Linked DNA regions of Persicimonas caeni. The protein of the gene in region 2 interacts with the protein of the main gene of each other region in a pairwise test. Links are inferred from orthologs where the notes say so. Each region holds a gene or a part of one and is shown on either strand. Other genes may lie near its edges.

The links.
Region 1: the proteins of odhB (region 2) and lpdA interact in binary tests that used the Escherichia coli proteins (3 or more experiments, as listed by UniProt). The link is inferred for Persicimonas caeni from one-to-one orthologs.

Annotation. Positions count from the first base shown.
Region 1 is NZ_CP041186.1:7,174,938-7,189,690, reverse strand. The notes cover bases 7,604-10,457. They hold lpdA (dihydrolipoyl dehydrogenase), read right to left. Parts: upstream 9,807-10,457; coding sequence 8,400-9,806; downstream 7,604-8,399. Other genes in these bases: FIV42_RS26680 (dihydrolipoamide acetyltransferase family protein), read right to left, coding at 9,810-10,457; FIV42_RS26690 (fatty acyl-AMP ligase), read right to left, coding at 7,604-8,389. Outside these bases: FIV42_RS26710 (hypothetical protein), read left to right, coding at 1-503; FIV42_RS26705 (efflux RND transporter periplasmic adaptor subunit), read left to right, coding at 598-1,902; FIV42_RS26700 (efflux RND transporter permease subunit), read left to right, coding at 1,895-5,080; FIV42_RS26695 (hypothetical protein), read right to left, coding at 5,268-6,464; more of FIV42_RS26690, read right to left, coding at 6,518-7,603; more of FIV42_RS26680, read right to left, coding at 10,458-11,246; aceE (pyruvate dehydrogenase (acetyl-transferring), homodimeric type), read right to left, coding at 11,279-13,987; FIV42_RS26670 (FG-GAP repeat protein), read right to left, coding at 14,160-14,753. UniProt on the Escherichia coli protein: Lipoamide dehydrogenase is a component of the glycine cleavage system as well as of the alpha-ketoacid dehydrogenase complexes.
Region 2 is NZ_CP041186.1:2,305,772-2,320,454, reverse strand. The notes cover bases 7,248-10,031. They hold odhB (2-oxoglutarate dehydrogenase complex dihydrolipoyllysine-residue succinyltransferase), read right to left. Parts: upstream 9,358-10,031; coding sequence 8,137-9,357; downstream 7,248-8,136. Other genes in these bases: FIV42_RS08600 (2-oxoglutarate dehydrogenase E1 component), read right to left, coding at 9,722-10,031; lpdA (dihydrolipoyl dehydrogenase), read right to left, coding at 7,248-8,125. In the rest of the region: FIV42_RS08635 (acyl-CoA dehydrogenase family protein), read left to right, coding at 1-1,177; FIV42_RS08630 (M20/M25/M40 family metallo-hydrolase), read left to right, coding at 1,532-2,794; lysine 5,6-aminomutase reactivase subunit KamB, read left to right, coding at 2,971-4,008; FIV42_RS08620 (hypothetical protein), read left to right, coding at 4,114-5,913; FIV42_RS08615 (globin domain-containing protein), read left to right, coding at 6,160-6,576; more of lpdA, read right to left, coding at 6,722-7,247; more of FIV42_RS08600, read right to left, coding at 10,032-12,583; FIV42_RS08590 (ATP synthase F0 subunit B), read left to right, coding at 14,036-14,515; atpF (F0F1 ATP synthase subunit B), read left to right, coding at 14,587-14,683. UniProt on the Escherichia coli protein: E2 component of the 2-oxoglutarate dehydrogenase (OGDH) complex which catalyzes the second step in the conversion of 2-oxoglutarate to succinyl-CoA and CO(2).

The DNA.
Region 1 (14,753 bases), 4.9 Mb from region 2 along the record:
AGCAGGACGACGGCTGCGGCGAGCTCGTGCTCGAAGAGTGTGTCGATGGCGTGTGTGTGGCCGACACCTCGCCGTATTGCGCCGTGCACGAGTGCAACCAAGACCAGTGCTCGCCGAGCCTCGCCGCGATCCTGCGTTGCCAGACCGACTCGCTCACCGGCCAGCGAAAGCTGGTCACCGGTCAACAGTGCAGCCCGAATCAGCGGTGCCAGAGCACCAACGCGGGCCCAGCCTGCGTGTGCCAACACCAGTGCTCGCCGGGTCAAGAGCGCTGCAACGGCGACACCTACCAGACGTGCGTCACCGGCGCAGACGGCTGTCATATTTGGCAGTCGGACACCACCTGCCAAGGAAGCAGCCACAACGCGACCTTCGGGTGCTCGAACGGAGTTCAAAAGTGCGTCAACGGGCCGACCGACGCCTGCCTCAAGCCTATCGTCGAGCAGTGCCCCAACGGGCAAACTTGCACCCAGACGGGACCGGGCTCTTACCTCTGCCAATAGCCCACCACAACCACCTATAATCGCTAGGCTTCTAAGCGATCCGACTTACCTTCAGGCACGTGTGCGCTGACTCGCTCGTTGCAGGTACCTGAAGATGAGTCCAAAGAACCCGATTGCGACAAAGCTGGCGAAGTTTGGCTTGCCGGTGCTCGTCCTCGCGGCGGCGATTGGCGGCGGCGTGCTGCTCGTCGTCACCCAGGAGGAGCCCGTGCGCGAGCAGCCACGTGAGCGCCGCGTGCTCGTGGAGACAGAACCGGTCGAGGGAGGCGTCCACCAGTTGAACGTCACATCCGCCGGCGAGGTGATTCCGGCGCGCACGGTCCAGGTCACCCCTCAGGTCGCCGGACGCGTGGTCTGGGTCAACGACAAGCTCGTGCCCGGCGGTGTGGTCGAACAGGGAGAGACGCTCTTTCGCATCGACGCTCGTGACTACGAGAACGCCGTCGAAGAGCGGCGCACCGAGCTCGAGCAGGCACGGGCGCAGCTCGAACAGGAGCGCGGCCGCGTCCAGGTGGCCGAGCGTGAGTGGGAGCTATTCAAAGACGAAGTCGATGAAGGAGTCGAAGACCCCTCGCTCGCCCTCCGTAAGCCGCAGCTCAAGAGCGCGCGCGTCTCCGTCCAAGCCGCACAGGCGCGCCTCGAACAGGCAAAGCTCGCCCTCGAGCGCACCGAGGTCGACGCACCCTTCGACGCGTTCGTGCAGACAGAGTCACTCGATCTGGGCCAAACGGTCAGCACGCAGTCACAGGTCGCCACATTGGTCGGCACCGACACCTTCTGGGTACGTACGTCCGTGCCAGTCGATAAGATATCTTACGTCAACATTCCGGGCGTCAACGCACAGCAAGGCTCGCCGGCGACGGTCGAACAGGACGTCGGCGGCCGAACCATCGAGCGTGTGGGAAGGGTCGCCAAGCTGCAGGGTGACCTCGACCCGCAGGGGCGCATGGCGCGCCTTATCATCGAGGTGCCCAATCCCTTCGGGCTCGAGCAACCCGAGGGCTCCGTCGCCGGAGACGAGGTCGGCGGGGACGAGCCCGACGCCGGCCAAGGAGCTCAGTCGAACCGCGACATCCCGCTGCTATTGAGCGCCTTCGTCGACGTTAAAATTGCGGGACCCACCGCCGAGGACCTCGTGGAAGTGCCGCGCGAATCGCTGCACGGAGGCAACCAGGTCTACGTCTACGCCGACGATGACACTCTCGACATTCGCGACGTCGAGGTCGCCTGGGAGCGCACCGAGACGGTGCTCGTCAGCGAGGGCGTCGCCCCCGGCGAACGGGTGGTGACCAGCCCCATCGCCACGGCGGTTGAAGGGATGAAGCTGCGTCGTGCCGATGAGCGCTCCCCAGATGGCGAAGAGCAGCCGGCCGTCGGCGGGGGGCCTTCCCATGACTGAGCCCACGACCGAGCAAGGTCCCAAGCCGCACAAAGCATCGGACGTCAGCAAGAAGGGCCCGCTGGCGTGGGCGGCCAAAAATACCGTCTTTGCCAACCTGCTGATGGTCGTCTTCATCGTGGGCGGCCTCTTGATGGCTGGTCAGGTCAAGCAGGAGGTCTTCCCCGAGGTCGATCTCGACATCGTCACCGTGCAGGTGCCCTACCCCGGCGCCGGCCCCGAGGAGGTCGAGCAAGGTGTCGTTCTGGCGGTCGAAGAGGCCATTCGCGGGGTCGACGGCATCAAGGAGGTGCGGTCGACGGCAGCCGAAGGCGTCGGGGTGGTCACCGCAGAGTTGATGCTCGACACCAACGACCAGGAGGCGCTCAACGACATCAAGAGCGAGGTCGACCGCATCACCTCGTTTCCGGAGGACTCCGAGCGGCCGATCATCAGCCTGTCGAGCAACCGGCGCGAGGTGCTCTCCATCATCCTTCACGGGGACATCGGTGAGAAGAAGCTCCACCAACTCGCCGAGCAGATGCGCAGCGAACTCTTGGCCAAGGAGAATATCTCGCTGGTCGAGATCACCGGAATTCCCGAGCCGGAAATCAGCATCGAGGTGCCTCAGGAGAACCTGCGCCGGTTCGACCTGACCCTTCCGGAGGTCGCCGACGCGGTGCGCGAGGCGTCCATCGAACTCCCCGGCGGCGCGGTGCGCACCGAGAAAGGCGAGATTCTCCTGCGCACGACCGAGCGGCGCAAACAGGGCGAAGAGTTTCTGGATATCGTGGTCAAGAGCCAGCCCGACGGCACCGAGGTCACCGTCGGCGACCTCGGAATGGTCTTCGACGAGTTTCGCGAGACCGACCGTGAAGCCTATTACGACGGCGAGCGTGCGCTGAGCGTCCAGGTGTTCCGGGTGGGCGACCAGTCGCCGCTCGACATCTCCGAGACGGTCCACGAGTACCTCGACGGCGTCGACTTGCCGCCTAACGTCGACGCGGCCATCTGGAACGACCGCTCCGAGATTTTCGACAGCCGTATCAACCTGCTCATCAAAAACGCCGCGCTCGGTCTTCTGCTGGTAATCGTGCTGCTGGGGCTGTTGCTGGAGGCGCGCCTTGCCTTCTGGGTCACCCTGGGCATCCCGATTTCGTTCCTGGGCGCGTTCTTGTTCATGCCCGCGCTCGACGTCTCCATCAACATGATCTCGCTGTTCGCGTTCATCCTCACCCTCGGCATCGTCGTCGACGACGCCATCGTCGCCGGTGAGGCTGCCTATGCGCAGCGTGAGGAGGGGCGAAGCAAGCTCGAGGCGTCGATCGCCGGTGTGCGCGAGGTGGCGCGTCCGGTCGTCTTCGCGGTGCTCACCACCATCATCGCGTTCACTCCGATGCTCTTCGTGCCCGGCGTATCGGGTAAATTCTTTCGTAATATCCCGCTGATCGTCATTCCGATTCTGCTCATCTCGCTCGTCGAGGCGCTGGCCATCCTTCCCGCGCACCTCGCCCACGTCGGCGACCCTGCCAAGGAGGGGGTCTTGGCGAAGCTGCATGGGTACCAGCAGAAGATCGGAGGCTGGCTCGAGAGCTTCGTCGAGAACGTCTATTACCCATCGGCCAAGAAGTTCTTGCGGTACCGGTATATCACCCTCGCCGCGAGCATCGGGCTGCTCGTCTTGGCGGGCGCGTATGTCTACAGCGGGCGAATCAGCTTCAACTTCATGCCCAAGATCGAGGGCGACGAGGTCTCAGTGAGCCTCGAAATGCCCTTCGGCACGGCGGTCGAGACGACGCGCGAGGCGACCGACAGGCTCATCCGGGAGGCGCGGGCGGTGCTCGACGATGCCGGCGGCGCCGACAAGATCGGCCGCGGCATCTACGCCGACGTCGGCACCGTCGCGGCCGGCGGCGGGCCAGACGCGGTCTCCACACAGAGCGGCGGACATTTGGCACAGGTCACAGTCTCTCTGGTCGACGCCGGCCAGCGCGACATCACCGCCTCACAGCTCACCAAGCAATGGCGCGAGCGTGTCGGCGAAATCCCCGGCGCCGAGAGCCTTCGCTTCCAGTACAGCATCGGCGCCAGCGCCGGTGAACCTGTGGCCATCGAGCTGCGCCACGAGGACCGACGCATCTTGGAGGAGGCCGCTTCGCGGCTCGCCGAGCACTTGGAGACCTATAATGGGGTCTTCGACATCGACGACGGCTTCCAGCGCGGCAAGGAGCAGCTCGACCTGACGCTCAAGCCCGCGGCGCGCGCGCTGGGCATCACCGAGTCGGAGCTCGCCCGACAGGTGCGCAGTCACTTCTTCGGCGCCGAGGCCAAGCGCGAGCAGCGCGGCCGCCACGAGCTTCGCGTCTACGTGCGCCGCCCGGAGCGCGAACGCGAGACCGAGCATACCGTCGAGAATCTGCTCATACGCACCCGTGACGGCGGCGAAATCCCTCTCGACCAGGCCGCCTATATCGAACGCGGCCACTCCTATACGTCCATCGAGCGTGAGGGCGGCGGCCGCGTGGTCGACGTGACCGCCGACGTCGACACCGACGTCACCAGCGGCAACGAGGTCACGGCCAGCCTCGAGCAGAACTACCTGCCCGAACTCTTGGCCGACTACCCCGGCCTCTCGTACGAGCTGACCGGCGAGCAGCAAGAGCAAGCCGAGACGATGGCCGCGCTGGGCAAGGGCTTCCTCATCGCCCTGCTCGTCATGTTCGCGCTGATGGCCATCGCCTTTCGAAGCTACGCCCAGCCGATCGTCGTGCTCTTCGCCATTCCGTTCGGCCTGGTCGGCGCCCTCGGCGGCCACATGCTCATGGGCTACGACCTCAGCCTAATCAGCATCCTGGGCATCGTCGCGCTGGCAGGTGTGGTGGTGAACGACTCGCTGGTGCTCATCGCCGCGGTCAACGACTACCGGCGCGAAGGCCGAGATCCGCTCGAATCGGTCGCCTCCGGCGGCGCCAGACGCTTCCGCCCTATCCTTCTCACGTCGCTGACGACCTTCTTTGGCCTCATGCCGATGATCCTGGAGACGTCGGTGCAGGCGCGCTTTTTGATCCCAATGGCCATCAGCCTCGGCTTCGGCGTGCTCTTCGTGACGGTGATCACGCTCGTGATCGTCCCGGCGGCGTATATGGCGGTGGAGGACGTGAAGCAGTTGAGCAAGAAGGCGAAGGAGGCGGTGACATAATTGGGAGGACCATACGGGCTGCGTATTGGGGCGTGGTTCTGGCTCGCTGCTCACTCTACATAAGCAATTAAGGACATAGGGGCTGCGAGCCTGAACGACTGGACGATTCGCAACCCCTATGTCCTTAATTGCTTATGTAAATGGCGTAACGAACTTGCAAGGCGGCACGCCAATGCATTCCCCTAGCTCAATGCCAAAACCCAATCCCGAAGCCGAAGTTCTGATACCCGGGCGCCACATCGATGGCCGCGTTGAGCCGCCAATCCCACCCCAGCGTCACCCGTAGGTCGGCTCCGGCCGTCCCGTGAAAGCGCCCGGGATGACCCGAGTAACGACTCGGCTCGAAATAGCTGCCGGCGCGCAATCGGAGCAGGTTCGGCACCACCTCGCTCTCCACGCCGGCGCGGGCGCTCAGCGTGAGTTCGTCGCCGGCGCGCGCGTACTCCTGGGCGAGGAACGACTCGATGCCGATGGCGTTGTCGGTGGTGCCCGTCAAGATGAGGTCGGCAGCGACGAGGACGTAGCGCCGGTCGCCGACGGAGCTGTTCGGCCTCCTCTTGTCGAAGGTGTAATGCGGGTTGTACGCGCGCTCGCCGAAGCGCCAGCTTCCGCCGATGCCGACTTCCCAGGGCGCGACCACGCGCTCGGGCTCGAGGCGCAACTGGAAGGCCTCGGCGCTTCCGACGACGTCGGTCTCCTCATCCGCCGGCGTCCGAAAGCGCATGCCCAGCCGCCACGGCTCGCCGTGCGGGGCGGCGAGGCCACCCCATAAGACTTGCGTGGTGCTCAGGTGGAAGAGTTCGTCTCGCTCGAGTTCCTCGCCGGCGACGCCGAACTGAATCGTCTCGGAGGCCATCCCCACGATGAGCTGGCCGTCGTAGAACGCATAGCCCAGGCCCATGCCGCCGGCCATCTGCGTCCAGGTGACCGCCTCGACACGAACGCCTTCTTCCGGGTCGGTCCAGCCGAGGCGCTCGTCGAAGGTGTGCGGGGAAGCGTGCAGACCGAGACCGAAGCGGCCGAACTTGAGGTCGAAGCCGAGCTCGACGTAGCTCGCGCTGTCGACGTCGACGGCCACCGGCGCGGAGTTGAGCGCGGCGTCGCCGCCTTCGGGCATCGTCACCCACGAGAGCGCCCAGTCGTAGTCGAACCAGTCGTCGACGGTGTAGCTATAGCGGGTGGCGAACGAGGCCGGGTTGATGAGGTGGGCGTCGGCGCCTTCGGCGACGCCGATAAACGCGCCACCCATGCCGATGAGGCGGTTCGAGGAGACCACCGGGCCCTGGTAATACTCGATGGTCACCGGCCGGGTGACCTGTTGCGCCTGGGCCGGGGCGGCCAGCGCGAGCAGCGCCAAAGTCAGAATGGGAACCAGGAACTTCACGGTCGACTCGAAGCTTCAAGCGAGTGTGCTCGCGGAGCCTAACCGTTGGGTTGTCAGTCTGGCAACACGATCGAACGCAACGTTTCCGAGAGGTTGCCGACACGTTGTTTCACGAAGTGACGCATCCGGTTGACCATCGAGCGCGCCACGTGCTTGCCCACGGAGGTGACGTCGACCTTGCGGCTGGCGGCGCGCATCGTCTTGCCGAGCTCACCGCTCAGGTATTGCTCCTTTGCCTTCGAGCGCTGCAGTTTTCCGCTGGATGTCTTCGGCAGCGTCGCTCGCCCGACGATTTCGACCTGGGAGACCTTGATGAACAACTCGCGGGAGACCGCGCGCTTGATGTCGCGGGCCATGCGGCCGGGGTCGACGTCGCCCTTGGCCTCAGCAATCACAACGAGCTCTTCGCTCTCGCGAGTCTGCAGCGAGAAGGCAACGACGTTGCCCTTGCGAACACCGGCCACCTCCGAAGCTTTCCACTCGATTGTCTGCGGGTCGAAGTTGCGCCCGTTGATGATGATGAGGTCCTTCTTTCGGCCGGTGACATAGAGTTCGTCGCCGACCATGTAGCCGAGGTCGCCGGTGCGAAGCCCGTGCTCGGTAAAGGTCTCGGCGGTCTTCTCAGCGTCGCGATAATAACCCGCCGCTACGCTCGGTCCCTCGAAGACAATCTCGCCGACCTCACGGTCGCCGAGCACGTTTCCTTCCTCGTCCATGATCTTGACGCTGTGGCGGGGAAACGCACGCCCGCAACTCACGAACTCGTGCGCTTGGCGCTCGCTCATATCCGTATCTACCCCACCCAATGGGCGAGCAACATTCTCCTGTTCGTAAGCGTTTGGGCAGACACGGTCGGTTTTGACGGGCTCCTCGACGCCGATAAAGCTCACCGCCAACGTCGCTTCCGCCATGCCGTACGCCGGCACCAGCGCCTCGGGACGCAGGCCGGCCGGGGCGAAGTGCTCGTTGAAGGAGCGCATCGTGTCGGGGTGAATCGGCTCGGCGCCGCAGCCGGCCACGCGCAGGCAGCTCAGGTCGAGCGCGGCGACCTTCTCCTTGGGGATTTTCTTGGTCGCCAGCGCGTAGGCGAAGTTCGGCGCGAAGGTCGCCGCCGCGCGGTATTCGGAGATCGTCTCGACCCAACACTCCGGATACATCACGAAGTCGAGCGTCGGGATAAAGGACATCGTCATGCCGGTGCTAAGCGGCGCCAGGGTCATCCCGATGAGGCCCATGTCGTGGTACATCGGCAGCCAGCTCACACCCTCCTCCGTGTCGAAGTCGATCTGGAGCCCCTGATGGACGATGCCATACATATTCGCGCCCAAGCTTCGGTGCGTGACCATCACGCCTTTGGGCGCGGCGGTACTCCCGGAGGTGTACTGCAAGAAGCAGAGGTCGTCGGGCGAGACGCCGGGGCGCGTGATATCGGCCGGGCCCGATTCGGCGAGGTCCTCGATGCAGACGACCTCTTCGAGCGTGTCGACCTCGGAGATAAGCGACCACATCACCTTTTGCAGGCGCCTCGACGTCACCAGCACCCGCGCGCCGCTCGCCTCCAAGATGCGCGCGTTGCGCTCGACGTAGGCGTCGAGCCCGCCGAAGCCGAGCGGGGGAAACAGCGGCACCGGGACCATCGCGCCGATCACCGCGCCCAAGAAGCCGCGCAGAAAGTCTGGATTCTCCGGCAAGATGACGGCGACCGAGTCGCCCTTCTGCAGCCCACGCCGCTCGAGCCCAGCCGTCACTGCCGAGGCGTTCTCGACGAGTTCGCGGTGACTCATCACCATCGGCTCTTCGCCCACCTCCAGAAAGCGAAACTCGCCTCGGAGATCAGGTCCGCTGTCGAGGATCGCCCACAATTCGTCGGTGAGGGTCCAGTTGTCGGCGTACTGACTGCTGTCGGCGAGTCGGTGTGCTTTCATCGGCAAGACCTCAAATGTGCGTGGCTTCCCCAAAGACGTCTTCCGACGCCTCCATCAATGTCTCGGACAGCGTGGGATGTGGATGAATTGTAAGCGCGATATCTTCGGCGCGCGCGCCCATCTCGATGGCCAAGGCTGCCTCGGCGATGAGCTCGCCGGCCCCGGGCCCGACCATGCCGACGCCGAGGACCCTCTGCGAGTCCGGGTCGACGAGCACCTTGGTCAGTCCGTCGGAGCGCCCGGTGGTCAGTGCACGACCGGAGGCCGACCAAGGGAACCGACCGATTTCGACCTCCCGGCCTTCGTCCTGCGCCTGGGCCTCGGTCAGCCCGCACCAGGCGACCGCCGGGTCGGTGAAGACCACCGCCGGAATGGCGCGCGGCTCGAAGCGCGCCTTCCGTCCGGCGATCACCTCGGCGGCGACGCGGCCCTCGTGGTGCGCCTTATGAGCGAGCATCGGCTGACTGACGACATCGCCGATGGCGAAGATGGCGGGCTCGGTCGTCTGGCGGCTCTCGTCGACGACGATGAACCCGTCGGGACCGACCTCGACGCGTGTATGCTCCAAGCCGAGCCCGACGCTTCGCGGGCGGCGACCGACGGCCACCAGAATCCGGTCGAACCCCTCTTTCTCGTCGTCGACGTCCGGCCCGTGGAGCACGACCTCGGCGCCCTGCTCTAGCTGGGAGGCGTCGCTGACCTTCGTCTCGAGGTGCACCGCGTGGAGCCTCGCTTTCAGTCGCTTCGCCAACGGCTCGACAAGATCGCGGTCGACCCCGGGCAAGAGCCCCGGCGTCGCCTCGACCACGGTCACCTCGCTCCCCAGTGCGTTGTAGACAGTCGCCATCTCGAGGCCGATGTAGCCTCCGCCCACGACGAGCAGGCGCTCGGGAACCTCGGAGAGTTCGAGCGCCTCTTTGGAAGACCAGATGGCGTGCGAGTCGAGCGGAAGACCCGGCAGCGCGGTGGGCTCGGAGCCGGTGGCGATGATCGCGTGGCGGAACTCTATGCGCCCGGGCCCGTCGGCCCCCTCGATGCGAAGCGTGCGGTGGTCCTCGAACTGCGCCCGGCCGCGGACGTACTCCACGTCGCGCCGCTCGGCGAGGTGGCCGAGCCCGCCGGTGAGCTTGTTGACGACGCCGTCCTTCCACTCGCGCAGCTTGGCGGCGTCAATCTCCGGCTCGCCGAAGCTCACACCGAGTGCGGAGGCGTCCTTGGCCTGCTCGATCAATTCGGCGACGTGCAGCAGCGCCTTCGACGGGATGCACCCGCGGTACAGGCACACGCCTCCCGGATTCGCCTCCGGGTCGACGAGCGCGACCTGCAAGCCGAGGTCGGCCGCCATGAATGCGGCCGCGTAGCCTCCCGGCCCTCCGCCGATGATGACCAACTCGCGTCTTTCGACCTGTGCGCCCATCGTCTATGCCTCCATCGTCAGGCGCATCGGATTCTCCAGCGTTTCGGCGATCCAGCGCAGGAACTTGGCGGCGTCGGCGCCGTCGACGGCGCGGTGGTCGTAGGTGATGCCCAACGGCAAGATCTTGCGCGGCTCGAACTCGTCGCCGTTCCACACGGGCTTGGTCTCCATGCGCCCGACCGACAAGATGGCCACCTGCGGCCATCCGACAATCGGCGTAAAGCGTGTGGTGCCGAGGCCGCCCAGATTGGTGATACTGAACGTCCCGCCCTTCATATCCTCGCGAGACATCTTGCGCGCCCTCGCTTTTCCGGCCTTCTCGCCTAGCTCGGCGGCAATCTGGACGAGCCCCTTGTCGTCGACATCCCGGAGCACCGGAACGAGCAAGCCCTCCTCGGTGTCCACGGCCACGCCGATGCTGACGTACTTCTTTCGCACGAGTTCCCCGCGCTCCACGTCGACGCTGGCGTTAAAGTCGGGAAACCGCTCCAGCGCGATGGCCGCGACCTTGACGAGAATGGCGGTCACGGTGAGCTTCCCGCCCTCTTCTTCGGCCTCCTCGGCAAACCGCGAACGAAAATTCTCCAGGTCGGTCACGTCGGCATCGTCGTATTGCGTGACGTGCGGAATCTTCTCCCACGACCGCGCCACGTTGTCGGCGGTCGCCCGGCGAATGGCGTTCATCGGCTCGCGCTCGACCTCGCCCCATTGCGAGAAGTCGGGCAGCTCGTCCTCGCGCGCTTGCTTCTCTCGCGACACGTCCTCGAGCAGGTTGCGCACGTGGCTCTTGATATCCTCTTCGGTCACGCGCCCACCATCGCCCGTGCCGGCAATCATGCTCAGCTCCACCCCGAGCTCCCGCGCAAAACGACGCACCGACGGTGACGCCGGCACCGGCTCACCGATCTTGGGTCGTTCGCGCTCCCGCGGCTGTTTGCGTTGACGTTCCCGGTCCCCTGACCGTGACCGTCTCTCGGCCTCCGGCTCCGGCTTCGGTTCCCGGCCACCGTCTTCCGGCTCCGGTTCCCGGCCCTCGGATTCCGGCTCCGGCTCCGGCTCCCGGCCACCGGCTTCCGGCTCCGACTCCCGGTCACCGTCTTCCGGCTCCGGCTCCCGGCCTCCGGCTTCCGGCTCCTGAGCTTCCTCTTCCTCCGCGTCCTCTCCCTTTTTCTTACTCTTCTCCTCATCTTCTTCCTCGCCCCCATCCTCCTCCAACATCATGATCACATCGCCACTCTGAATCTCATCCCCTTCATGGACGCGAAGCTCACCGACCGTTCCGGCGCTGGGCGCCGGCACTTCGGTGGTCGCCTTGTCGGTCTCCAACTCGAGGACCACGTCGTCGGCGTCGACGTGGTCGCCCTCGGAGACGAGCACCGACAGCACGATGCCCTTCTCGACTTGCTCTCCGAGTTGCGGAAGCTTGAATTCAGTGGCCACAGATTGCTCCTGTCGTACGAAGTGGTCGGGACTTACGAAGTCATCGGATTGGGCTTGCTCGGATCGATGCCGAGTTGCTCGATTGCTTTTTCCAGGCGTCCTTCGGGGAAGCGGTCCTCGGCGGCGAGGGCGCGCAGCGCGGCGAGGACGATGTGCTTGGCGTCGACCTCGAAGAAGTCGCGCAGCGCTTCGCGGCTTTCGCTTCGCCCGAGGCCGTCCGTCCCCAGGGCGACCATCTCGCAGGGGCAGAACCGACCCAGCGAGTACGGCAACGCCTTGACGAAGTCGCTCACGGCGACGACCGCGCCGGGCTCCTCGCCGAGCTTTTTGGTGAAATACGGTACCTGCTCCTCGTCGTTCGGGTGCAGCCGGTTGTGACGCTCGGCGTCGAGCGCGTCCTCGTAGAGCGCCTTCCAACTCGTCACGCTCCAGACGTCGGCGGTCACGCCGAAGTCGTCTTCGAGGATGCGTTGCGCCTCGAGCGCCTCGCGCAGCAGCACACCGCCGCCGAGCAATTGCACGCGGCGCACCTCGCCGGACTTGCGCGATGCGCGGTAGCGGTACATTCCGCGGATGATGCCCTCCTCGTCGACGCCTCTTTGGTCGGCATATTCGTCGCGACCGGGATGCTCGAAGTCCTCGTTGGCGACCGTCACGTAGTACATGACGTCCTCGCCGTTGACGTACATCTCGCGCATGCCGTGGCGGATGATCACCGCCAGCTCGTGGGCGAAGCAGGGGTCGTAGGCGCGCACCCTCGGGTTGGTGTAGGCGAGCAGATGACTGTGGCCGTCCTCGTGCTGCAACCCCTCGCCGTTGAGCGTGGTGCGCCCGGAGGTCGCGCCGATCAGGAAGCCTCGGGCGCGCTGGTCGGCGGCCGCCCAGATCAGGTCGCCGATGCGCTGGAAGCCGAAGATCGAGTAGAAGAAGAAAAACGGAATCGTGTTGAGTCCGTGGGTCGCATATGCCGTGCCGGCGGCGATGAACGAGCCCATCGAGCCGGCTTCGGTGATGCCCTCTTCGAGGATCTGACCCTGCGTCGACTCCTTGTAGGACTGCAACGTATTGGCGTCTACCGGCTCGTATTGCTGCTCCTGCGCCGAGTAGATACCAGCCTGAGGAAAGAGCGCCTCGATGCCGAAGGTGCGCGCTTCGTCGGGCACGATGGGCACGATGAGCTCGCCGACTTTGTCGTCTTTGCGCAGGTCGGCGAGCATGCGCACGGCGATCATCGTGGTGGTCGCCGGCCGGCCGCCCGAGCCGTTCTCGATGACCTTGTCGAAGATGGCATCGTCGGGCATCTCGAGCGGCGGCGCCTGCACTTTGCGGCGCGGCACGTAGCCGCCGAGCTTCTCGCGGCGCTCCTGGACGTATTTCACCTCACGACTGTCGTTCGCCGGCCGATAGAACGGCGCGTCGGCGAGCTGGTCGTCGCCCACAGGCACGTTGAATCGGTCGCGAAACTGGCGAAGGTGCGCCTCGTCGAGCTTCTTGGTCTTGTGGGCGATGTTGAGGGCCTCGCCCGCCTCGCCGAGCCCGTAGCCCTTGATGGTGTGCGCCAGAATGACCGTGGGCCGCTCGCTCTCTTCGGCCGCCCGAAAGGCGGCAAAGACCTTCTTCATGTCGTGGCCGCCGCGGCCACGAGCGAGCGCGTCGAGCTCGTGCTCGGACATACCCTCGACCATCTGCTCGAGCGCCGGGTCCTTGCCGAAGAAGTGCTCTCGCAAGTACGCCCCGCCCTCGGCGGCGTAGCGCTGCCATTCACCGTCGACAGTCGACTCCATGTGGTCGGCCAACACCCCGTCGACATCCTTCTCCAAGAGCTCGTCCCACGCGCTGTCCCACAACAGCTTGAGGACGCGCCAGCCAGCGCCCATGAAGACCGCCTCGAGCTCCTGGATGAGCTTGCCGTTTCCGCGCACCGGCCCGTCGAGGCGCTGCAGGTTGCAGTCGATGACGATGTTGAGGTTGTCGAGCTCCTCGAGCGCCGCGATGCTCAGCGCCCCGCGCGCCTCGGGCTCGTCGAACTCCCCGTCGCCGCAGAAAGCCCAGACGCGCCCGGCGTTCTCGACCATTCCGCGGTTCTCGAGGTAGCGGTCGAAGCGCGCCTGATAGATCCCCATCAGGGGCGACAGCCCCATCGAAACGGTCGGAAACTCCCAGAAGTCGGGCATCAACCACGGGTGCGGATACGACGACAGACCTCCTTCGGGCTGCAGCTCGCGCCGGAAATTCTCGAGCTGCGTCTCGTCGAGACGGCCTTCCAGAAAGGCTCGCGCGTACACGCCCGTCGAAGCGTGGCCCTGGAAGTAGATCTTGTCGGGGCCTTCGGGATGATTCTGGCCGCGGAAGAAGTGGTTGAACCCCACCTCGAAGAGCGTGCTCATCGACGTGTAGCTGCCGATATGGCCGCCGATGCCCTCGAGCCGCCGGTTGGCGCGCACGACCGAGGCCATAGCATTCCAACGCACAATATTGAGGATGCGCTCTTCGAGTTCCGGGTCGCCTTCGAACTGGGCCTCGTCGCCCGGAGGGATGGTGTTCAGGTAGGGAGTCTTGAACTGGAAGGGAAGCTCGACGCCGCGGGCGGCCGCGCGCTGCTGCAATTGGCGCAGCATCTTCTCGGCGGTCTCGACGCCCTCGCGCTCGATGATGTCGTCGAGGGCGGCGAGCCAGTCGCGAATTTGCGCACGTTCGCGCTCGCGACGAGCCCTTTCGGAACTCTCGTTTGGTTCGGCCACAGTCTCTCACCTGCGTTTGTCGATAGCTTTTACAACTACCCAAACGCTAGGGACATCTGTGGCAAAATCAATGCGTGCGTACTCAGACCCGACTTCATGCCTTCGGAGGCGGCGCTTCCAGCGCTGGTCGCTTCTGCTACCAGACCTGGAAGATCTGCCTCCACAGGGAGGGTCAGCTCAGGCGTCGGCGGACGCCGATGAGCGCGACCAGCGCCACGAAGATGCCGGCTGCGCTGCCAGGCGTACTGCCGACGCTGCTGCAGGCGCAGCCTTCGTCTTCCGGCTCCCCGTCGTCCTCGGGCACGCGGCCGCCCGCATCTGCCTGGCTGCCCGCGTCGTCGCCGGCGTCAGCCTCCACACCGATATCCGAGTTCACGTCGGCTCCGGTGTCCTCGGGCGTGCCGGTATCGGCCGACGGACCGGTATCGACGCCGATGTCGGCGCCCGCGTCCACCCCAGCATCCGGGCCGGCGTCAGGCCCCGCGTCCACGCCGGCGTCTCCGCCCGTGTCGGCGATGAGCCTGAACATATAGACCGAGCCCTCCGAGATGATCGTCGTCGCGCCGACCGCAAAGGTGTCGGCGTCGATGGCCACGGAGCTTCCGAACAGGTCGTCGTCGCCCAGCGCCGGCAACGCGAGCTTCTGCGACTCGGTCCACTGCCCGGCGTTCATCTCGAACAAGTAGACTACGCCGGAGTCGGTGCCGCGTGCGTCTGCACGCTCGGCACCGACGAGAAGCGCGTCGGCCGACAGGGCGACCGTGCG
Region 2 (14,683 bases):
AGTGCAGGGCGGAAGCGACGTGGGCCGGAACGCCTCGCGCGCCGTCGAGCAGCCCGACGGCTCGTACCGGATTTATGGCGAAAAGTGGTTCTGCTCGAATATCGACGCCGACATCTTCTTGATGACCGCGCGGTTCGAGGACGCCAACGGCAAGCCCAAGCAAGAGGGCACCCGCGGCCTGGGCCTCTTCTTCGTGCCGCGCCAGCTCGAGGACGGCAGCGTCAACCACTTCACGGTGCGCCGCCTCAAAGACAAGATCGGCACGCGCTCGATGGCCTCGGGCGAGTGCGACTTCCGCGGCGCGGTCGCCTATCACATGGGCGCGCCGAAAGACGGCTTCAAGAACATGATGCGCCTGGTCATCAACACCAGCCGCCTGTTCAACGCGGCGGCCTGCATGGGCATCGCGCGTCGGGCCTATGTGACCGCGCAGACCTACGCGGAGCACCGCGTGGCCTTCGACCAGCCGATCATCAACTACCCGCTCGTCCAAGAGACCTTGGCGAACGTCAAAGCCGAGATCGACGCGTGCATGTCCGGCACGATGCACCTTGCCTGGCTGCAGGACAAGCTGGACAAGGGCGAGGCGACGGACGTCGAGAAGGGCTTCTTCCGCATGGCCCTGAACCTCAACAAGGTGCGCACCGCCAAGTCGGCGCGCTACGCCGCCGTCGACGGCATCGAGATCTTGGGCGGCAACGGCGCCATCGAGACCTTCTCGGTCCTGCCGCGTATGCTGCGTGACTCCATCGTCACCGAGAACTGGGAGGGCACCCACAACACCCTGCAGATGCAGGTGATGCGCGACATGCAAAAGTACGGCGTGCACGAGGGCTTCTTCAGCCACCTCAACGCCCTGCTCGACGAGTGTGACGAGGCTGATTCGGAGCGCGTCGCGGCGGTCAAAGCCGGCCTCGGCGAGTCGATGAAAGCTTTGGGCAAGATCGCCCAGATGGACATGGGCCCGGCGACGCTCGCCATGCGCCCGCAGATGGACAAGTTGGCGTGGCTCTTCTACGCGACGGTCCGCCTGTGGGAGCGCGCCGAGTTGGGCGTCGAAGGCGACGTCGATACGGCGTCGGTGGACCAGTTCATTGCGAACCGGGTGACCGGCGAGGTCGACTATGTCGACGAGGGTGTGTTGGCGCGGCTGAATAAGGTTGCGCGCAGCCTTTGAGGTGCGTCTTCTTTGAGGCGCATTGCTGATGCGTAGCGATGCCCCCCGCGGCCTTCGCCGCTGCCCCCCAGGCGAAGCTCTGGGGGGCGTTATGGTCGACCTGGCATACGTGGTCGCAGGAGCGAAACTGCAGAAGGGGACCACCTGTGAAAGACCGACCATATCCACCCCCGTTGCCTCGCACGGGGGTGGCGGCGCGAAGGCGCCGGGGGGCATCGCCCCGAATCAGCAATGCCTGCAAATCCCTCCTCCCACCTTTACCTCCGCGCATCGCGTGGTATATTCCCCCGCGACAAGCGTCGAGCGCTTAGAACAACTCCAAAGTAGCAGAATTCTCACAAATAGAGTGACGTCATGAGTGATGCAAAGAAGCCGTGGAACGAGTCGATGCCCGAGGACCAATTTGCGCTGATGCGTGACATCCTCGCCGCTCCCAGCCCCGTGGGGCTCGAAGGGGCGATGACCTACGGCGTGCTCAAGCCGTACTTCGAGTCGTTCTCGCAGGACGGCTGGAAGCTGCACCAGTTCAAGGGCCACGCAGGCGTCGTGCTCGACACGCACCCGGGCCAGGACGAGATGTTCTCGGTCATGATCATCGGCCACGCCGACAAGATCCGCATGCAGGTGCGCTCCATTGGTGACGACGGCAAGATCTGGATCGACAGCGATTCGTTCCTGCCGATGACGCTCATCGGTCACGAGGTCAAGGTCTTCAGCGAAGATCCGGAGAATCCCGGCAACTACCGCACCATCGAGGGTGGCACCGTCGAGGCCTTGGGCGCGATTCACTTCGCCGACAGCGCGCTGCGCACCGGCGACAAGGGGATCAAGAAAGAGCAACTCTACCTCGAGCTGCAGATCCACGGTGAGAACAAAAAGCAGCAGATCGAAAACCTGGGCATTCGCGCGGGCGACTCGATCATCTTGAACCGCCCGATCAAGCGCGGCTTCAGCCCCGACACCTTCTACGGCGCGTATCTGGACAACGGCCTGGGCTGCTTCGTGGCCGCCGAGGTCGCCCGCCTCATCGCCGAGAACGGCGGCACGGACAACGTGCGCGTGATGTTCGCGATTGCGAGCTACGAGGAGATCGGCCGCTTCGGCAGCCGTGTGTTCGCCGGCGAGCTGAACCCCGACGCGATCATCGCCGTCGACGTCAACCACGACTACGTGGCCGCTCCGGGTATCGGCGACCGCCGGTTCACCCCGCTCGAGATGGGCAAGGGCTTCACGATGTCGGTCGGCTCGATTGCGAGCGAGCAGCTCAACCGCATCATCGAGACGACCGCCAAAGAGAAGGACATCCCGTTCCAGCGCGACGTCTGCGGCCGCGACACCGGCACCGACGGCATGGCCGGCGTGCTCGCCGCGGTCGACACGGCTGCGACCTCGATCGGCTTCCCGATCCGCAACATGCACACCATCTCGGAGACCGGGAACACCTCCGACGTGCTCGCCGCGGTCCACGCGATCGCCGAGTCGGTGCAGGCGATGGACGCGATGGACGACGGCAGCGGCAAGCTTCGCCGCCAGTTCCAGAACAACCACCCGCGCCTCGACCAGGCCGAGCCGCTCGGCCACCAGGGCAGCGACAAGCCCGAGGGCGAAGACGACTAAACGTGTGCTATTAGAGCGGACAAACGACGATTTGAGGGTCGTGTGAATCACCATAAATGGTGAATTGGACCCTATTAGAGCGGACAAACGACGATTTGAGGGTCGTGTCAATCACCACAAATGGTGAATTGGACGACCCTCAAATTGTTTTTTGTTTGCCCAAATAGACCGACGATATGACGACAATCCCTCCAAATTTACTAGACGAAGTAAGCCGCCTGGCACTGGTCGGCGTGGCGAAGAACTGCGGCAAGACGACCACGCTCAACTTCTTGCTCGGCTCGCCGGCGTGCGCCGATCGGTGTGTGGGGCTGGTGTCGATCGGGATCGACGGCGAATCGGCCGATTTGCTCATCGGGACTAAGAAGCCGCCGATCCACGTGAAACGTGGCCACTGGATTGTCACGGCGCGCGATGCGCTGGCCAAGTCGACTGCGCGGGTGGAGTACGTCGAGTCGCTCGGGTTCTCGACGCCACTCGGCGAGGTGCTCGTCGGAAGGGTCATCGAGGAGGGGACCGTGGTGTTGGCGGGAGTTCGCCACCGCGGAGATTTGCGCAAGGGCATCGACGTGCTCGAGAAGCACGGGGTCGATCTCGTGCTCATCGACGGGGCGTACGGGCGCACCGTGGCCGCCAAGGCCGAGCTGAGCGATGCGCTCATCGTGTCGACCGGGGCGGTGCTGTCGAGTGACGTCGACGAGATCTGCGCGCGCACCGCGCAGTTGGTCGACCGGCTGGCGCTCGCGGAAGTCGAGGAGGACTGGCAGCGCGAGCTCTTGGGCGAGGCGATCAGCCAAGACCGTTCGCTGTTGGGCGGACAGGGGGTCGAACCGGTCGAGTTGCCCTCGAAGAGCGCTCTTTTGGGGCTCAAACGAGCGGGGGCGTTGTGGACCGAGGAGATCGAGGCCATCGCCATTCCGGGGCTCGTGAGCGACAGCGTCGTCGAGCATTTGCTCGCGGTGACGGGGAAGGGGCGTATGCTGCTCGTGCCCGACGGCACGGTGCTGCAGGCTTCTGCGCGGCGGTTGGGGCGACTCGAGCGACGCTGGCAAGTGCGCGCCCTGCAGCCGGCTCGTATTCTGGCGTTGAGCATCAACCCCAGTGGCATTCAGGGGCACCGCGTCGATGCGGCCGCATTGGCGCACAAACTGCGCGAGCGTTGGCCACAAATTTGTGTCTTTAATCCCCTTCACTCGGCGGCCGCTCACGCGTAAGATAGTCGACGAGCAACATTTGTCGCCAATTTCTGCGCGGGTTTTTTGTGTGAGCGTGCCGGCCGATACGAGCTGGCATACGCGCGCGCCTCGAGGAGTCTTTTCGTGAGTGAATCGATCGAGCTCAGAACCAAACGCTTGGTTCGCGAGCTGCTGACCGTCCATCTCGATCCTTTTTTGATTTTGTTGGCCGAGGAGGGGGTCGCCGTCGCCGACCAGCGTCGCCGCATGGATGCGCTGGTGCGTGCCCTGCTCGACGTGGGCGTCGACGATACCCTGAGCGACGGGGGGCGCCCCGTGCCCGTGATGACCGACCTGTCGCAGTCGCCGCCGAGCATCCGCCTGCACAAAAAGCTGATCGACAACGTCGACGACTCCGAGTTGCTGCTCGCTTTCCAGCAGCCCGTCTCCGAAATCTTGGGGATCTCGCAGGTGGGCGTGGGCCTGGTGCTGCAGAGCCGCGACGACCGCAAGCTCAAGAGCCTGACGAACAAGGCCGCGCGTCAGCTCGGCGGCGATCGCGTCCACCTCACCCAGATTCCGGCGATCGTCGAGCAGCGCATGAGCCTGTTCGAAGAGCGGCTGAGCGATTTCGCCGAACAGTTCGGCGACAGCGTCTTTTTGCTGCTCAGCGGCATGGACGACTTCACCGAGAAGCTCAAGCGCGCCAAGCGCGGCTGGCCCGACTGGAGCGTGGTCGAGCGCTCGAGCTTCATGAAGGGCGCCGTCGAAGAGATCGGCGTGGCCGTCGAGGGCTTGGAGGACGCGCCCGACCCGGCGGCGCTCGTCGAGCTGTGCTGGGAGAGCCTGGCGCTGTCGCCGCAATCGTTCCTGCGCCACGCCGCCCAAAAGCTTCGCGCCGAGCAGAGCAGGGTGGACGTCGAGCAAGCGCTGCTCAAGCTGGCGCGCATCGTCGACGAGGAGAGCGGCGAGCTGACCGGGCAACTCCAGGAGTGGTCGGCTTATGGCGAGTTGGCGAATGCGTGGAGTGAGCTCTTCCGCGAAGAGCAGCGCGCCTTGGCCTTCGCCCCCGGCCGGCGAAGCACGCCGCCGGTGTCGGTCTTCGGTCTCCCGCTGCAGACGATGCGCTTGTGCGAGCCCGACAGCCTCCCGTGGGACGCGCCGCTGCTATCGTGGAGCATGCGCGAGCATAACGCGCTTCGCGACCTGCTCGTGGGCATGCGCCGCTCACTGGCCGAGACGCTCCCCAACTCCCACGGCGAGATTTGCGACATCACCACCAAGAGCGACGAGAAGCCGCTGCAGGTGGCAGTCGCCGACTCCGCGCTGCAAGTCCAGGTCGTGGCCGGTGAGCACTCCTTGCCCGACAACTACGACGAGTTGCTCGCCCGGGCGTTGCAGGCCAATCACCAGGCGATGCTCCGTCAGTTCGAGCGCCTCGAAGCTTCGCAGCGAAAGCGGCTGCTCCAGACGCTTCGATCGGCCTACGGCGGCTATTTCGGCGAGGCCAAGGCGGTGTGGGACCGCCGTTTTCAGGCGTGGCAAAAGTGGGACGAGCGCGAGGCGTTCACCATCTTGTGCACCGAGGTTCGCCACGTGCTCGGCGCGCAGGTGATCTTCGATCCCTTCCAGGACCCGCGCGAATCGCAGCTTCGCATGGTGCCCACGTTCACCGTGATCGTGCCGCGCCCCGAAGACACCGACCGCACGATGCTCCACGTGCCGCTGGCGGCCTTGCGAAATACCTTCCAGGACACGCCGGTGCGCGTGCGCGTGGTCGAGGTGTTCGACGACACCGACCAGTGCATCTGGGGCGGCGACCTCGATGTGACGCTGCAGACCGTCGAGGAGCACAAGACCGAGACGGTGCTCAAGTCGATCGAGAATGATTCGGTGCGCCTGCTGGTTTACGAATCGCTGATGTCGACCGGGCGGATTGGGTGATTTTGGTTGTGTGGGCATTGCAGGTGAGTGGCGATGCCCCCGGGGTGCCTCCGCACCCCCGGCCCCCGCGCGGAGCGGCGGGGGCCTATATGGTCGATCTATTCAAAGTGGTCGATTCTCGACCGTTCGCCCCTGAGACACTTCCGAGAAGCCGACCATAAAGCCCCCCGCCGCTCCGCGCGGGGGGGCCGGTGGAGGCCGGCCGGGGGCATCGCTACGAACCAGCCATCCGACCAAATAAGCACCATGACCGACCAAAACTGGAGCCTCTCCGAAGAGGTCGGCGGTCTCGACCGCCTCGACGAGATGATGCGCGACTTCTACCGTCGTCTCTTCGACGACGTCATGATCGGCTTCTTCTTCGTCGACACCGACCTTGACGAGATCGCCCGACTGCAGGGCGAGTACACCCGTGCTCGCCTCGGCAACGAGGACGTCGAGTACACCGGCAAGCCCATTCGGCGCGGCCACCAAGACCACCCCATCCTCGTCGGTCACTTCGACCGCCGCCACCAGATACTAAAAGACGTGCTGCAGGACTACGAAGTCCCACAGCACGTCTTCGATGCGTGGATCGATCTCGATTTGAAGCTTCGCGACCTGGTCGTTCGAACCGGCGGCGAGGCGCGAGATGAGATGTTGGGGGGAGGTAAGGGTGACTAAGGGGAACTAAAGGTGACTAAGGGTGACTAAGTGGAACTAAGGGGAACTAAGCAGTGCGTTTCAAACAGGCTGCCTTAAGTAACCCTAAGTAACCCTAAGTAACCCTAAGTAACCCTAAGTAACCCTAAGTCACCCTTAGTAGCTCTTAAGAGTTGAGCGCCCGACCCTCGACGGCCAAACAAGCCTCTTTGACCACCTCGGCCAAGCTCGGGTGTGCGTGCGAGCTGCGCGCGACGTCTTCCGAGCTTCCCCAGAATTCCATCGCGACGGCCAATTCGGCGATCAGGTCGCCGGCCTGCGGGCCCAGGATATGGGCGCCGAGGATGCGGTCGGTCTTGGCGTCGGCCAGGACTTTGACGAACCCGTCGGTGTCGTTGATGGCGCGGGCGCGACCGTTGGCGCGGAACATGAACTTGCCGGTCTTGTACTCCACGCCCTCTTCGTCGAGCTGTGCGGCGGTCTTGCCGACGCTGGCGATCTCGGGGTGGGTGTAGACCACGTCGGGCACCGCTTCGTAGAGCACGTGCGAGCCCATGCCGTTCATGCGCTCGACGGCGACCACGCCCTCGTGCTCGGCCAGGTGGGCGAGCATGGGGCCGGGGATGACGTCGCCGATGGCGTAGACGCCCTCGACGCTCGTCTCGTAGTTGCCGTCGACGTGGATGAAGCCGCGATCGTCGGTCTCCAGCCCGATATTCTCCAGGCCCAGACCTTCGGTGTACGGCGAGCGACCCACGGCGACCAGAAGCTTGTCGCCGGTGAGCGTCTCGGTCTTCTCTTCGTCGTCGCGCGGCTGGTAGCTCACCTCGACCTGGCCGTCTTTGACCTCGGCGCCGGTGACCATCGCGTTCATGACGAACTCGAGGCCCTGCTTTTCGAAGATGCGCTTGCCTTTCTTCATCACCTCTTTGTCGGCACGACCGCCCAGAATCTGGGGGAGGTACTCGATGACGGTGACTTTGGCGCCCAGGCGCGACCAGATGGAGCCCATCTCGAGTCCGATGACGCCGGCACCGATCACAATGAGGTGCTCGGGGACTTCGTCGAGCTCGAGGGCCCAGGTCGAATCGAGGATATGCTCGTCGTCGAACTCGATGCCGGGAAGCTGCGAGGGCTTCGAGCCGGTGGCGATCAAGATCTTCTTGGTCTCGAGCGTCTTGGTGTCGCCGTCGTTGAGATCGACCTCGACGGTATTCTTGTCCTTGATGGTCGCGAACCCGTGGATGCCGTCGATCTTGTTCTTGCCGAACAGGAAGTTGACGCCGTTGGCCGAGTCCTCGACGACCTTGCGGCGGCGCGCCTGCATCTTGTCGAGGTCGAGCTCGACCTCGCCCACGTTGATGCCGTGGTCGGCAAGCGCGTGGTTGACCTCGGCGAACCTTTCGCTCGAGTCGAGCAGCGCCTTCGACGGGATGCACCCGACGTTGAGGCAGGTGCCGCCGTAGCTGTCGTACTTCTCCACGCAGGCCACGTTCATGCCGAGTTGAGCAGCACGAATGGCGGCGATATAGCCGCCGGGGCCCGAACCAATGACTACTAGATCGTACATTGTAAAACCTTTTAGATTTCGAGAAGAATCCGCTCCGGATTCTCGATGCACTCTTTGAGACGCACCAGGAACGACACGGCTTCACGTCCGTCGATGATGCGGTGGTCGTAGCTCAGCGCCAGGTACATCACCGGGCGGATGACCACTTCGCCGTCGACGGCGACGGGGCGCTCGACGATGTTGTGCATGCCCAAGATGCCGCTCTGCGGCGGGTTGAGGATGGGCGTGGAGAGCATCGAGCCGTAGATGCCGCCGTTGGTGATCGAGAAGGTGCCACCCTGCAGATCTTCCATCGTCAGGGAGTTGCTCTTCACCTTGCCGACGAGCTCGTTGATGGTCAGCTCGACCTCGGCGAAGCTGAGCTGGTCGGCATTCTTGATGACCGGGACGACCAGGCCTTTCTCGCCGCCGCCGACGGCCACGCCGATATTGTAGTAGTTCTTGTAGACGATCTCGTTGCCGTCGATCTCGGCGTTGACCGCCGGGTAGGCCTTGAGCGCCTCGATGGCCGCTTTGACGAAGAAGCTCATGAAGCCGAGCTTGACGTCGTACTTGTCGAGGAACTTCTGCTTGTACTTCTTGCGAAGCTCCATGACGCCGCTCATGTCGGCCTCTTGGAAGGTCGTCAGCATGGCCGCGTCTTGCTGCGCGGAGACCAGTCGCTTGGCGATGGTCTGGCGAAGCCGGCTCATCTTGACGCGCTCTTCGGTCTGCTGCGTCTCGACCTGCGGGGCGCGGCGCACTTCGACGCCGGCGTCGGCGGGCTTCTTCTTGGCCTTGCCGCCCTCGACGTGGGCGAGGACGTCGCCTTTGAGGATGCGCCCGTCGGGGCCGCTGCCCTCGATGTCGGACGGGTCGAGGTTGTGCTCTTCGACCAGGCGGGCGACCGCCGGGCTCAGGCCCTCGTGAGTCTCGACCGGCTCGGCAGCCTTTTCGGCCGTCTCGGCTTCGGCTTCGACGGTCTCTTCGGCTTCACCGGCGCCTTCGGGAGCCTCGCCGGGCTCGATCTCGGCGATCACTTCGCCGACGGCGACGGCATCATCGATGTCGGCCTTGAGCGCGGTGATGGTCCCCGACACCGGCGACGGCACCGTGATAGTGATTTTGTCGGTCTCCAACTCGACGAGGACCTCGTCCTCGGCGATGTAGTCGCCCTCTTTTTTCTTCCACTCGGCGACGTAGCCTTCGGTGACCGATTCTCCCAGCGACGGGACCTCGACGGTAACGCTCATGGGTTGCCTCTTTGGCTCGCGGTGCGTCGACGCACCGGCTGATTACATCTACTTAATTACAAAGAAATTTGGAGTTGTGCGTGCGACTGCGAATCGCACCCTCACGCAAACCACGGGCAGTCTACGCGCTTAGTGCTAGGTTTCAAGGGGAGAGTGGAGATTTAGGAAGTGGTGGGTTCTTGGCGCCCCCCATCCGCCCTTCGCTTCGCTACGGGCACCTTCCCCCGGGGGAAGGGCTGCCTTAGCTTTTCTGGACCACGTAGCTTTTCGCAGGGGCATCCCTTCCCCTCGGGGAAGGTGCCTCGCGCGTCGTACAGCGCGAGGCGGATGGGGGGCGACGCAAAGCAAGGCTCTCGCCCATTGCTCAGTCGCCGAACGCCTCACGCACCAGGGTCGCCTGCTCGATGTCGTGGGCCTCCGGCGAGCCGGTCGCCGGGCTGGCGCTGGCGCGACGGCCCACGTAGCTGGGCATATGCTCGGGGCCGAGCACGTCGAGCAGCCGCGGGAAGATGTACGTCCAAGCGCCCATATTCTTGGGCTCTTCTTGGACCCAGACCACCTCTTCGCGGTTGGAGAACTTGGCGAGCGCCTCTTCGAGCTTGGCCTCGCGCAGCGGGAAGAGCTGCTCGACGCGCAGAATCGCGGTGTCGAAGTGCTCGTTCTCGGCACGGTAGCTGGCCAGGTCGTAGTAGACCTTGCCCGAGCACAGGATGACGCGCTTGGCCTTCTTCGGGTCGACGCGCTCGTCGGTCTCACCCAAGATCGGCTGGAAGCTACCCTCGCTCAGATCTTCGAGCGTGGAGGTCGCGTCGCGGTGGCGCAGCAGGCTCTTGGGGGTCATGACGATGAGCGGCTTTCGGACCGCGCGCATCATGTGCCGGCGCATCATGTGGAAGTACTGCGCCGGGTTGGTCGGGTTGCACACGAACATGTTGTCTTCGGCGCAAAGCTGCAGGTAGCGCTCCAGACGCGCGCTCGAGTGCTCGGGGCCCTGGCCCTCGTAGCCGTGCGGAAGCAGCATGACCAGACCGCTCAAGCGCTTCCACTTGTCTTCGCCCGAGCTGATGAACTGGTCCATGATCACCTGAGCGCCGTTGGAGAAGTCGCCGAACTGCGCTTCCCAGATCGTCAGGCCGTCGGGGTAGTCGAGGCTGTAGCCGTACTCGAAGCCGACCACGGCCGCCTCCGAGAGCAGGCTGTTGTAGACCTCGAGCTCGCCCTGCTCGTCTTGAAGGTGGCGCGCCGGCCAGTAATCGAGGCCGGTCTCGGCGTCGAAGACCGCCGCGTGGCGGTGGCTGAACGTGCCGCGGATGGCATCTTGGCCGCTCATGCGAATCGAGTGGTTGTCGGTCAGCAACGTGGCGTACGCCAGCGCTTCGCCCATGCCCCAGTCGAGCGGCTTATTGCCGGTGGCCATCTCCTTGCGCGTCTTGAGTAGACGCTTGAGGGTACGGTGGGGCGTAAAGTCGTCGGGGACCTCGGAGAGCAGCGTGCCCAATTCTTCGAGGCGCTCGCGAGCGACGGCGGTCTCGACTTCGGCCGTGGCGTCGACGTCGCCACCCTCGTAGGGCTCCCAGAGCCCGTTCATGGTGTCGACGGTCTTCTTTTTAGGCGAGGTGTGCACCTTCTCGAAGGTCCTGGAGTACATCTCCATGCGCTCGTCCCAGCGCCGGTCGGCCTCCTCTTGGTCGATGACGCCCTCTTCGAGCAGTTCCTGGGTGTACTTCTTGCGCACGGGGGCCAGGCCCTCGATGCGCTGGTACATGACCGGCTGGGTGTAGCGCGGCTCGTCGCCCTCGTTGTGGCCGTACTCGCGGTAGCAGACCAGGTCGATGATGACGTCCTCTTGGAACATCTGGCGGTACTTGGCCGCCAGCTTCATCACGCGCACGCACGCTTCCGGGTCGTCGCCGTTGACGTGGAAGATGGGCACCGACAGCATCTTGGCGACGTCGGTGGCGTAGGTCGTCGAGCGGCCGTCTTTGGGCTCGGTGGTAAAGCCGATCTGGTTGTTGATGACGATGTGGATCGTGCCGCCCACGTTGTAGGCGTCGAGCCGGCTCAGGTTGAGCGACTCGGTCACGATACCCTGGCCGCTGAAGGCGGCGTCGCCGTGCATGAGCACCGGCACGATCTCCTCGCGGGCGAGCGCATCGCCGCGACGGTGCTGCTTGGCGCGGGCGCGGCCCTGGACGACCGGGTTGACGAACTCGAGGTGGCTCGGGTTGAAGCACAACGACAGGTGCAGGTTGCGCCCCGAGGTCGTCTCGAAGTCGCTCGAGTAGCCCATGTGATATTTGACGTCGCTCGAGCCGATATACTCCTCGGGCTCGGGGCTGCGCTCGAACTCCGAGAGCATCGCATCGGCCGGCTTGCCCATGATGTTGTGCAGCACGTTAAGCCGGCCGCGGTGCGCCATGCCGAAGATGATCTCCTCGGCGCCCAGACGGCCCAACTCGTTGAGCATGGCGTCGAGCATCGGGATGAGCGTGTCACCGCCGGTGATCGAGAAGCGCTTGGCACCCACGTACTTCTTGTGCAGGAACGACTCGAAGGAGTCGGCCTCGATGAGGCGCTGCAGGATGCGCTTCTTCTCGTCGGCGCCGTCGATGGACGCGTAGCTATTCTTTTCGATCTGCTCGCGCAGCCAGGAGCGCGACCGAGACACGGGCATGTCCTGGTACTCGACGGCGATCCCGTCGCAGTAGAGCTGCTTGAGGCGCTCGAGCACCTCGCGCAGCGAGCTGGTCTCGTTGGAGCCGAACAGCGGCTCGCAGCGCACGGGCGTGTCGAGATCGCTGTCCGAGAAGCCGTAGGTGGCCGGATCGAGTTCGGGCGGCGCCGGCGGGCGGCTTCGGTCGAGGGGGTCGATCTTGGCGATCAAGTGGCCATGAAGACGGTACGCGCGCACGAGAGCTTCGATACGCGCGGCAAACCCCTCGGTGCGCCCCGGCGCGCCGACGGTGGTGTTGTGCACCTTGTCGACGTAGACCGCCTCGCCGTTCGAGTTGCCGTTGGTCGTGGTCGTGCCCGACCGAAAGATCGTGCGCGGCCGAAACGACGGCTTCTGCTTGGCGGCGCCGCGATCGGCCAGATACTCATCGAACACCGGCTTCCAGCTCGGATCGACCGAGGAGGGGTCGTCCAGGTACTGAGCGTACAACTGTTCGATATAGGTGAGGTTATCGCCTGTAAATTCGGTCTTTTCCGAAGGTTGGTCAGTCACGGCGTCGTGTCTCGTTTGTGGCATTAATGTTGGTACAGCGGTCCACGAATTTTCCCGAACAACATGGCGCATGGTGGGGGCAGGGTCAAGAACATCGGTGAGGAGGATCGTGGGGATGGCTACGTTTACGGTCACGGTTACGGGTCCGGTTACGGTCACGGATTACGGTCACGGTCACGGATTACGGTCACGGTCACGGTCACGGATTACGGTCACGGTCACGGATTACGGTTACGGTCACGGATTACGGTCACGGTCACGGGTCCGGCACCCGGCGACCGGCGACCGGCGGCCGGAAACCGGATCCGGAAACCGGCGACCGGAAACCGGCGACCGGAAACCGGATCCGGAAACCGAAACCGAAACCGTGACCGTGACCGGCGCCCCAGCTTGCGTGTCTTTTGCAAGGCACACGCCTTGCCCAAACACGTGCGGGGCCCGAGACGGACCCCGCGACGACGAGGTGCCAGACACCGTGTTGTGGTCGGCGAACCCGTCCATCGAGGCCCACGAAGTGGGTTGACGGTGAGGTGTCAGTCACCGTGTTGTGCGGCCGTGATCGTCGTCGTGATCGTGATCGGCCGTTTGTCTCGCCGCGAACGACAACCGCCGATCACGACGACGATCACGATCACGGAGCGGTCGACGCGGTGTCAGGCGCCGTGTTGTCGCGTGTCTGAAGCAAGGCACACGCCTTGCGCGAACACGTGCGGGGCCCGAGACGGACCCCGGCGGCCGGGGACGACCGCGCCCCGACCGTCAACGCAGCGCATCAACAAAGATGTGCGGGATGGCGTCGACGAGGTGTCAGGCACCGTGTTGCGGCACGCGGAGCGGCTGCTTGCTGCCCGCGGAGCCCTCGCCGGTGCAGCCCCAAGGCTCTCCTTGGGGTCGGGCGTGCGATTCCTCAACGCCGACCAACCCCTGCTTAGCAAAACAAGTGGGCAAGCCCCGGCTCCGCATCGGCAAATGAGATGTGTGGGATGATCAGACGGTCACGGTCACGGGTTCGGCACCCGGCGACCGGAAACCGGCGACCGGCGACCGGAAACCGAAACCGAAACCGAAACCGTGACCGGCCTCCCCAAAACAGACGATGGGGCCCGAACGCAAAGCTGTTCGGCGCTTCGGATGGTCTGAAAGAAAGGTGTGCGCGCCGACGACAACACCTTCTAGTCGTCACACCGATTGTCACTTCTCGAGTTTCCCCCCCGCCCCGAAACCTTATTACTCGGGAGTGTCCGCGCGATCCGACGCGTTGCACAGATGTCTCGGCGGTGCGCAATGAGGGCAGGGCGCGCAACGTGCTGAATTCCCCCCACTCTATAGCTTGACACCCGTAAATCACGCGTGTTAGTTCCGCCGCGCGTTCTCCGGAGGGCTCGTCGAAGCCTTCTGGCGCAGCGCTAGAGGCTGCATCTTGGTAGTTCTTTTCAAAGCCGAGAGCCGGTGATGTTCAATACAATGGCCACCATTTCCGCCAGTCAAGTCGCCCCTGTGATGGCGGCTGCTGCTATCGATGTCGATGGAACGATCATCGTTCAGATGATCTTGTTCTTCTTCGTGCTTTTCTTCCTGCACTTCGTGCTCTTCCGCCCCTATCTACAGGCGGTCGACGCGCGCGAAGACGGGGTGGAAGGCGCCCGCGAAGAGGCCGCCGAGATGGAGACGCGCGCCGGGCGGGTGATCGAAGAGTACGAAGAGAAGATGCGCCAGGCGCGTCGTGACGCCCAGGACGTGCGCGAGTCGCTTCGCAACCAAGGGATCCAAAAGCAAAACGACATGGTCCAAGAGGTGCGCGAAGAGATTCAGGGCAAGCTCAAAGAGGAGCGCGATCGGATCGCCAAGAAGGTCGATTCGGCTCGATCCGACATCGAGAAGCGCGCCCAGGGCCTGGCCGACGCGATGACCGCCAAGATTCTTCCGAGCTAACGAGCCACCTGTTTGCTAGCAGTCGTGGCTCGCTAGCAGTAGTGGACGCGAGTTTACCAGAGGCTGAACCGATGAAATTTCGAGCCCCAACTCCCGTTAAATTGGCAGTGCTGGCCGGTTGTGCCGTGCTGCTGTTCGCCCAGCCGGCTTTCGCCGCCGCAGGTGGCG